One region of the Bacillus songklensis genome, then DNA from elsewhere that is predicted to be linked to it. Evidence: riboswitches for the same ligand, from Rfam matches in the RefSeq annotation. Region 1 holds a riboswitch; each other region holds the start of a gene.
The links. A riboswitch is a leader RNA that binds a small molecule or an ion and turns the genes downstream of it on or off. The one in region 1 is predicted to bind cobalamin.
Positions count from the first base shown of each region.

Region 2: it holds a riboswitch for cobalamin, as region 1 does, so the genes downstream of both, ACFOU2_RS14945 (ribonucleotide reductase N-terminal alpha domain-containing protein) here and ACFOU2_RS04280 (FecCD family ABC transporter permease) in region 1, are expected to answer to the same signal.
Region 3: it holds a riboswitch for cobalamin, as region 1 does, so the genes downstream of both, ACFOU2_RS01395 (ABC transporter substrate-binding protein) here and ACFOU2_RS04280 (FecCD family ABC transporter permease) in region 1, are expected to answer to the same signal.

Region 1 covers NZ_JBHRZT010000020.1:255,050-258,331, reverse strand. Annotated here, with positions in the region: gene ACFOU2_RS04285 (ATP-binding protein) at 1-1,045, shown strand, start outside; cobalamin riboswitch at 1,165-1,354, shown strand; gene ACFOU2_RS04280 (FecCD family ABC transporter permease) at 1,734-2,741, shown strand; gene sigX (RNA polymerase sigma factor SigX) at 2,800-3,282, shown strand, end outside.
Region 2 covers NZ_JBHRZT010000059.1:22,516-25,797, reverse strand. Annotated here, with positions in the region: partial or broken gene ACFOU2_RS14950 (ribonucleoside-diphosphate reductase subunit alpha) at 1-200, opposite strand, end outside; partial or broken gene ACFOU2_RS14945 (ribonucleotide reductase N-terminal alpha domain-containing protein) at 799-1,626, opposite strand; cobalamin riboswitch at 1,759-1,943, opposite strand; gene menC (o-succinylbenzoate synthase) at 2,229-3,282, opposite strand, start outside.
Region 3 covers NZ_JBHRZT010000007.1:163,227-166,508, reverse strand. Annotated here, with positions in the region: gene ACFOU2_RS01410 (hypothetical protein) at 1-102, shown strand, start outside; gene ACFOU2_RS01405 (VanZ family protein) at 459-950, shown strand; gene ACFOU2_RS01400 (thioredoxin family protein) at 1,037-1,393, shown strand; cobalamin riboswitch at 1,756-1,951, shown strand; gene ACFOU2_RS01395 (ABC transporter substrate-binding protein) at 2,117-3,088, shown strand; gene ACFOU2_RS01390 (adenosylcobinamide amidohydrolase) at 3,180-3,282, shown strand, end outside.

The DNA of each region.
Region 1 (3,282 bases):
ATATAATATCAATGCCTTAAGCCAGGAGAAAGAACATTTAGCCAATATTTTAAGCAGTATGGCCGACGGTGTTATTACGTTAAGCCGGGATGGTTCCATTTTGATTACGAATCCTCCTGCCGAGCGCTTTTTGCAAGCGGCTGATCATGAACAGGGCGATAAGGGGCAAAGTGAACTTCCTGCGAAAGTGCACTATTTGTTTCAGAAGGTCGTGGCGACAGAAGAGGAACAAAGTATTGAAATCACGATTCAAGGGCATAGCTGGGTTATTTTAATGTCTCCTTTATATAACCAAACGAAAATTCGTGGAGCAGTTGCCGTTGTAAGGGATATGACGGAAGAAAGAAGATTGGACAAAATGCGCAAGGATTTCATTGCCAATGTTTCCCATGAACTGCGTACACCGATTGCGATGCTTCAGGGTTACAGCGAAGCGATTGTTGATGATATCGCAAGTACGGATGAAGAAAAGAAAGAAATTGCCCAAGTCATTTACGACGAATCCCTCCGCATGGGCCGTCTTGTAAATGAGCTTCTCGACTTAGCGCGAATGGAAGCAGGACATATTCAACTGAATGTGGCCGATGTGTCCATTGCAGAGTTCTCGGAACGGATCGTCAGAAAATTTCAAGGCTTGGCAAAAGAGAAGCGTGTTTCGGTCACTCTGGAAAAAAAGGCCTTATCAAACGACGGAGCCACTTTTGACCCTGATCGAATGGAGCAAGTGCTGACCAACTTGATTGATAATGCGATTCGCCATACGCAAGAAGGCGGAAAAGTCGTATTGCATGTTGGAAATGATGAAACGGAATTGCTGCTGAAGGTGCAAGATAACGGAGCTGGCATCCCAGAAGAGGATTTGCCATTTGTGTTTGAGCGTTTTTATAAAGCGGATAAAGCAAGAACGCGCGGAAAGTCCGGCACAGGTTTAGGGCTCGCGATTGCAAAAAATATTGTTGAAGCACATGGTGGAGTTATTTCCGTATACAGTAAGCTTGGAGAAGGAACGACATTCTCGATCAGCCTGCCAACTAAAATAGAATAAAAGAATGATAAAGTGAAACTTCCATCGGAGGAGGTATGGCTCTGATGATTAGTTGAACCAACCGGGCTCTTACGGGCGGTTATCCCGTATTTAAAAAGTGGGGTTTTACCGTCCATTAGAGCGGGATAAAGGGTAAAGGTGTTTTTATTATAAAACTTAAAAGGGAATCTGGTGAAGATCCAGAACTGTCCCCGCAACTGTAATTGTGGACGAAATAAGCGAATACCACTGCATGGTATGACTGTGCGGGAAGGGCTTAAAGTAGGAAGAAGCAAAAGTCAGTAGACCTGCCTTTCCTTTACATAGTTTCACCTCTTCGGGGAGTAAGAAGTGTAAACGATAAAATGTGGCTCATATCATGTTTTTTCGTTAGAAGAGGGTGTTCAAAAAAGTACGATTTCTGGTACTTTTTGAACACCCTTACGTTTTTTGCTCGACAAGAAAGTATAAGGTGCACGTTGAAATTATCCAGCTGCACGAGCCAGCCCCCACGGTAATTTCGCTTCTTCCTGCGGAACCAAAAAGCGGTTCCTTCTCAGAAGCTCCAATTCCCTATGGGGCTAAGCGGGCTCGTTTCGCTTTTCTTGATTGTCCAGCTGCACGAGCCAGCCCCGCTTTTTTTAATACATAACAGGGATAAAAGGAGTTAAGCAGTTTGAAAAATAATAGAGAAACTCATCGTTTATTCATGGTATATATGTCCAGTATAGGTTTTGTGATCATTACGGCATTAATGGGAATTAGCATTGGCTCTATTCATATCCCCATTTCGATGATCGGTAAAATTTTGGCGGGTTTTTTGTTCCAGCTGCCCATTCCTATTGAGCAGCAGGAACAAATGACGCCCCTTATTACATCCATTCGTCTTCCCCGCGTGATTTTAAGCTTTTTGATTGGAGCGGCTCTTGCTGTCTCAGGGGCAGCATTGCAGGGACTACTGAAAAATCCACTGGCTGATCCTTATACACTGGGGGTTTCATCAGGAGCCTCGTTAGGAGCGGTGGCCGTTTTATTTTTTCATCTTCAGCTTCCTTTGCTAAAAGGGTATACATTGCCTTTGGTTAGTGTCATGACCGCTCTGCTGGCATTGGCCTTTATTATTTTCACCTCCACAGTCTTACTAAAAAGACTAACAATTGAGTCGATCATTTTAATAGGCATTATCTTGAGTTCTTTTTTGAGTGCGGTTATTTCCCTGCTCATTGCTTTATCCGGGGAAGAGTTGCGCCAAATTATGACGTGGTTATTAGGGAGTGTATCCATGCGCGGCTGGGCATATATCCAGTTGTTTCTTCCTTTCTTCACGACCGGTTTATTAATCATGTTATTATGTTTAAGAGACTTAAATGCGCTAACGTTTGGCGATGAAGTCGCCCAATCACTCGGGGTGAATGTGGGGAGATCCAAAATCCTCCTTTTATTTGCTTCTTCTTTATTAACAGGGGGGGCTGTTGCCGTTTCAGGAACAATTGGATTTGTAGGGCTGGTTATCCCGCATGTCACCCGTCTGTATATCGGTTCTAATTACCGTCATCTGTTGCCGTTATCATTATTAAACGGAGGTGCATTTTTAGTGCTGGCCGATTTGATCGCCAGGACTATTATCACACCGCGTGAATTGCCGATAGGGGTTATCACGGCTCTTGCAGGTGCGCCAATATTTTCCATCTTATTTATCCGGAGATATAGAAAATGACTTGTAACTTTTTAAAGAGAGAAAACGACTAAAATAATGAGAGCGGGAGGGAAGAACGGTGAACGCGGTCTTTCAACAGCTTTACGAAAAATATCATCAAGATCTCTTTCAATTTTTAATGTATATGGTTCGCAGCCGTGAAATGGCTGAAGATCTCGTACAAGAGGTCTACATTCGTGTTTTAAAATCGTACGAGCGGTTTGAAGGCAAAAGCCATGAGAAAACGTGGTTATTTTCGATTGCCAGAAATGTTGCTATTGATCACTTTCGAAAGCAAAAAAGCTGGAAGCAAAAAGTGTTGGATGTTTTTGATTGGAATAAAAACTCCTTAGTGGACAACACGCCTTTACCAGAAGAGTTGGCTGTGAAAAATGAGGAAATTCAAATGATGTATCAATGTCTGGAAAAGTGTACAGTAGATCAACGATCTGTTATCATTCTACGATATATGCAATCACTATCCATTTCCGAAACTGCACAAGTGCTTGGATGGACAGAGAGCAAAGTGAAAACGACTCAGCATCGTGCGCTTCAGGTGTTA
Region 2 (3,282 bases), on a different contig from region 1:
TCCATAAATAAATCCGGTATGCAGACTCCTGTAAATAGATCATGAGTGCGCTGACGCTCGTCTCCGTTATTTAACCGTGTATCCAAAAATGAGAAGATATCTTTATGGGTCACATCTAAAAAAACTGCAATTGCACCCTGACGCTGACCTAATTGATCCACGCTAACCGCAGTGTTGTTAAGCTGTTTCATCCACGGAATTCAAAATTGTTACTCTTCGTTATAAAGATGAAGGGATAGGTCATTTCTGCCTACCTCTCTATGTCGCCATAGAGTTCAGACTATATCATTATCCAATTTTTTAATTTTCTTGAGTTTTGATCCGAAAGATATTTTTATTTTTGATTGTTTCACACTCATACTCTTTACCATTTTTCTGAGCTTCATTACTACATTTTGGCTACAGAATTTTTGAGTCGCTTTTCCTTTTTTGTAAGCATAAAATTCTTCGCCACAAAAATTACAGTTGAATGGATGTTTTTTCTTACATAGTTTTTATCATATGCCACTATTGCCACCTCCTTTTTGGCTCTTTTAAGTAACTCTATAAAATTAACCTTTCTACTCAAGAAAAAATTGGATAGGCGGCTCGGGTTGTAAAATTACTTTTATAACCACTTAGTCGTTGGACCTTCTTCCTAACTTATCTCAGGAAGCTTGGCTGCTGATTAACCGCAATCTTGGATTTTCAGGGGTCAATACGTCATTACTGCGTATCATCCTACCTTGATATACTCGGTCTTTCCAGCAATTGACCGCCTTTTTATACAAACATTACTGCCTGCAGGCGCTATTCCTTAACGCCACTTGAAACACCTTTAAACCCTTTAATATCACTTCCGCGGCTTCTTACCTTCCCCAGGTATGCACCGATACCTCCACCGTTTTTACTAACTGTCGCAATATCCGTATTGCTGTCATAAATTCCTCTCAAGCTGTCATCGATCGTATCAATAAAGCAGCTCGATAACTGTCCGTAGCTTTTCCCCGCATTCGCCAGTGTCGGTGTCGCAACGGTCATATATAAGTTCGACAATGCCCAGTACGCTTCCTTAATGAGTTCCAAACGCTTCTCTTTTGATTCTTTCATCATCAGTGTCATCGCGATAATCAAAAAGCGCTCTTGCGGCAGTTCGTACACATCACCGCTGTGCGACTTGGCCAGGTAACGGTCCGCCAATGTCACCAAACCGATGTATGTAAACAAGTGGTCCCGCTCCTGAACGATGATTTGCTGCAGACTATCAATTTCATTTTGGGTATATTCGTTCAAAAGATTTTCGCTGTAAATTCCGATATCCGTTAAAGATCGAATCAGCTCATACAATGACCCGTATTTTTCTTTAGCCTCGTATCCTCTCGAAATCGCAGCCTTTCTATACAGCTGGCCCAAATATACTCTGGCAGCTGCATACGTCCAGTTCGGCTCTTCTACTGATATTCTCTCCAAAGCGGATAAAACCAGCAAATTACCGATTTGTTCTTCTGTCATATCATTTTTGTATGAAAGAGCATGTCCAATCTTTTCACGATAAGATACAAAATCTAATTGCGGAAATGAATCTACAAGCTCCTCTAAGCATGTTGTCACATTGTTTGTCATGGCTGCCGCATAAGTATTTTCCATACCGTTTCCTCCTTTTTCAATTTTCAATAAAAAAACGCCCATCGGAGTTCGATGAGCGAATAGAACGGAATGGGAAAAGGGTACACGACACCTTCTCCACTCACGTTCTATCCTCTCACCTCCCGAAGAAGATAGCACGATGTAAAATAGGCAGGTCTCCTGACTTATGCATCATCCTACTTTAAGGCCTTCCCATGAAGCAGCTTCACAGTGGGTTTCCTTATTTCATCAGCAATTACAGTTGCGGGTACAGCTCCGGATTTCCACCGGATTCCCTTTTCAGTTGCTTTCGCAACACCTATTTCACTGAGCAACACAATATGTTGTATTTTAACAAACAGAAAATAACTATATCTTGTTGTCTCATTCATTATAAAGCTAAAATTTTCATCTGACAACTGTTTTTTCCACTTTAAATTAAAATCCCTCATTCGACAAGAGGGATGGCTCCAAACGACGAAAACCATGTCGTTTGAGGACACCCCTCCAATGGATCATCACATTTATTTTCATAAAATCAAAATTTTTGTCGACTCTTCATTCCATGCAAAAATAAAGATCTCTTGCTGTTTAACTCATTAGTCAGCCTGAGTCATACAAAGCTACATAGCCTTATATGTTTTTGTTTCATATGTAACTTTTTTCAAAAATTCTCTATCGATTTCAAAACCCATTCCAATTTTTGATGGGACCTGAATATAACCATCCGTCACTATTACTTCAGGCACGATGACGTCTTTTTCCCAGTAGCGGGATGATGCTGAAATGTCTCCTGGAATCGTAAATCCCGGTAGAGAGGCAAGAGCAATATTATGGGCGCGGGATACACCAGATTCCAACATTCCTCCAACCCATAAATCAATCCGTTGGTCCAAGCATAAATCATGAATTCGCTTCGCTTCTGTTAACCCTCCTACTCGTCCTACCTTTACGTTCACAATCTGACAGCTCCCCAGTTCAATCGCTTTACGAACATCATCATATGAAACGATGCTTTCATCAAGACAGATGGGGGTCATGATCTCCCGCTGCAGCTTAGCATGATCCACAATGTCATCCGAATCTAAGGGTTGTTCAATCATCATGAGCTCAAATTCATCAAGAAGTTTTAGCCTTTCTATATCATGTAAGGTGTAAGCTGAATTGGCATCTGCCATTAAAGGAAGAGAAGGATATTCCTTTCGAATTTGCCTAATGAGTTCATAATCATATCCCGGTTTAATTTTCACTTTAAAACGTTTGTACCCTTCTTTTAAATACTGTTCGATTTTGGCCAGCATTTTCGGAATATCATCTATTCCGATCACCACACCCGCTTCAATTTTATTTCTGGTACCTCCAAGTACTGAGGCAAGGGGCTTTTCTCTCTTTGTGGCATATAGATCCCATAAAGCTGTATCCAATCCCGCTTTTGCCATGCGGTTTCGTTTCACAGGAGAAAAAACAGCGGTCAAATCTTCAGGATGCTTACATTCACCTTTTAACAAAGAGGGAATAAGGAATTCATCGAGCACATGGAAACAAGTCTGAATGGTCTCTTCTGTGTACCACGGGATGGAAAATGCAACAACCTCTCCCCATCCCGTTACCCCGTCTGTGTCTTCCACTTCGACTAAAATCATTTCACGCTTTTGTACCTTTCCGTAGCTCGTCACA
Region 3 (3,282 bases), on a different contig from region 1:
ATGCCGGGTCAACCGATGATGCCGGGTCAATCGCTGATGTCCCCTGATCAAAGTATGATGGGGATGTTTCCGCAAATGCCGGGGACCCGAGATATACTTTAACCTAAAAAAAGGGCGAAGGTTGCCCTTTTTTTGTTAGGGTACTTCCGCAAAAATTGCTATTTTTTTAGAGGGGGAACTGGACCAGCCCATTGCATTCCTATTGGCCATCCCGTTCCTTATACTATAATGATAAGTAGGGAAAACTGTGACTACATAGGGTTGATGGGCTGGATGACATATATGGTTGGTGTGGATATTGCGACAGCAACTAAAAAAAAGCGTACCTTTGACAGGTACGCTTTTTTAGTTCGAAATGGGACAAAAAGTGAATACAATAGGGAGTGACTTGCATTAGCTATTTTCGTTTTGTACAATGGGACAATGAACAATCGGTATGTTGAAGGGAGGAGCGAATAGTGAAAAAGTGGTTACTATGGTTGACGATGTTTGGGATTTTCTATTTTTCGAATACTCCTCATTTAATCGTATCAGATCCTTCAACTTGGATGAACAAACCCCAATTTGAAAAAGGTGTTACTCTCTCTTTTTTGTTTGATGGGAAAAGTATCTTTTATTTCCCATGGATAAACGTGGTTCAAACAGAATTTATCCTCCATAAACTGGGGCATATTTTGTTCTTTTCTTTGCTGACGATTTTCATGTTTTTAAATATGAAGCAAACTAAAATGAGGTATTTTCATACTTGGTTATGGACGACACTCTTTGCATTTACCGACGAAGTTCATCAGTTTTTTGTAGTGGGAAGAAGCGGGAGATTTATTGACTTTTTATTTGATTCCGCCGTTTGTATCGTTTGTCTAATCAGTATTTTTGTTTTCGCTTCATGTCAAAGGCGCAAGGAAATATCAGAAACATTGTCTCTTCAAGCTTTCTTTAAAAAAGGTTGACCCATTTTGTTTACTCCATAAACGGATGAAATGAAAAGGAAGGCAGTAGTAGGCGAAAAACAAATTTTTTGAGTACTAAGAACTAAATGCGTATAATAAAAAAGAACAAAAAGCGTGGGGGGAAAATAATGAAACAAATCAATACAAAACAAGAATACAGCGAGCAAATCTCTCAAGATCAACTAACCGTAGGAATTTTCACTACAACATGGTGTCCTGATTGTAAACGTCTTGATATGTTCATTGATGAAATCATTGCAGAAAACAAAGATAAAAATTGGTTTAAGATTGATCGTGACGAGTTCCCCGAACTTTCAGAAGAGCAAAACGTAATGGGAATCCCGTCATTGTTAGTATTTAAAAATGGTGAAAAATTAGCTCATTTGCATAGTGCCAATGCAAAAACTCCGGATGCCGTGAGAGAATTTTTAGAACAGCTATAAGTTGAATCTTGACGATAAAAAGAAATAGTCACTAAACAACGGCTCTCTGAGGAAAATAAGAGGGTCTTTTTTTTGTCAAGGTACTGTTCTTTGAATCTATGACTTTTCCAGTTCTAATAAGGGCATTTGGAAAAAATTCATGTGCAAAATTAGATTGAATGCATTAGAAAAATGCGCTTTTCCTTCATCAGGAACGAATTACCCTTTGGCAATTAGTTGGAAGAATCGGGCTCTTATGGATTGTTGTTTTTCTTCGAACGCATGAGGACGATGACAGGATAAATGGTGTTTAAAGAAAAATCGAAGTCAAAAGAAAATCTTTGCAATCTGTATGTCGTGCGCTATACTAATATGGTGAAAATCAAATAGCTGTTCAATAAGGTCCTGATAATTGGAAGAATTATTGGGTTAAAAGGGAAGTTTGGTGAAAATCCAGCACGGTCCCGCCACTGTAATCACTAAAATCGCACCATTTACCACTGTCGCCTGCAATTGATGGGAAGGAGGTGTGATTGTTAAGGTGTAAGTCAGGAGACCTGCCTTGTTGTAATCTGTCCAGCCTTCGAGGAAAGGGAAGCAGGTTCGTGAAGAGTCGTGTTTGAATCTCTTTAGGAGATCAAGAAAAAATCGCCTTTGTACATAGTCGACTATGATCACAGCCGCTTTGCTTTCTTCGGAAGCAAGGTTTTTTTATTTTTCAGCATTTTGAAGGAGGGTTTCATCATGTTAAAACATGGAAGGCTGCTGACACTGCTTATAGCACTCATGATGTTCTTAGCGGCATGCGGTGGAGCGGCAGAAAGCAATACAAAACAATCGGAAACAAAACAAATTGGGGAAAAAGTTGTACAAGACTTTCCGGTAACGATGAAAGATGCACGTGGTAAAGAGGTAACGTTAGATTCGAAACCGAAGAAGATTGTTTCTTTAATACCAAGCAATACGGAAATTTTGTTTGAACTGGGATTAAATAAGCAAATAATCGGCGTCTCCAATTACGATAACTATCCAGAAGAAGCATTAAAAAAAGAGAAGGTTGGAGATACGAACGTTAACGTGGAGAAAATCGTATCTCTTCAGCCAGATATTGTATTTGCCCATGCCTCAGCAATGGGAAGTTCACCAGATGCATTTCAACAGCTGGAAGATGCGGGAGTAAAAGTGTTTGTGGTGAAAGATGCCACTTCGTTTGAACAAGTATATAATTCTATTATTACGATGGGAACATTAACGGGAAAGCAAACAGAAGCAGAGAAAATCGTAAAAGATATGAAAGCTGATGTGGCGGCAATCAAGGAAAAAGCAAATAAGATTGATGAAAAAGACCGTAAAATGGTCTGGGTCGAGGTATCGGGAGAGCCTGAGATTTATACGACAGGAAAAGGCACATTCATGGATGAAATGTTGAACATCATTGGAGCGAAAAATGCAGCGGAAAATGAAAAAGGATGGGTTATGATGTCAGAGGAAAAGGCGGTCCAGCTAAATCCGGATGTCATCATTACCACTTACGGCTACTATGACAAAGAAGCGGCCCAAAAAGTATTGAAACGTCCGGCATGGCAAAATGTAACGGCTGTAAAGGAGAAAAAGGTGTTGGATGTAAATTCTGATAAGGTTACACGTCCGGGCCCGCGTTTAGCGGAAGGGCTGCAAGAACTGGCAAAAGCCGTTTATCCTGAGGTGTACAATTAAAGAGCTATGGGGGCATTTTCCTTCAAGGAAGTTTGAAGGTTTGCCCCCATTTTCAAATCTATCATTAATAGAAAAAACAGATATTCTTCTCATGCAAACAAAACATCTTTATTATACATATAGCTGCGGTGTGTTGGGAGATGGGGTGAAATGGGCAAATACCTTTTATAATCGGTATGTAGATAAAAATTATT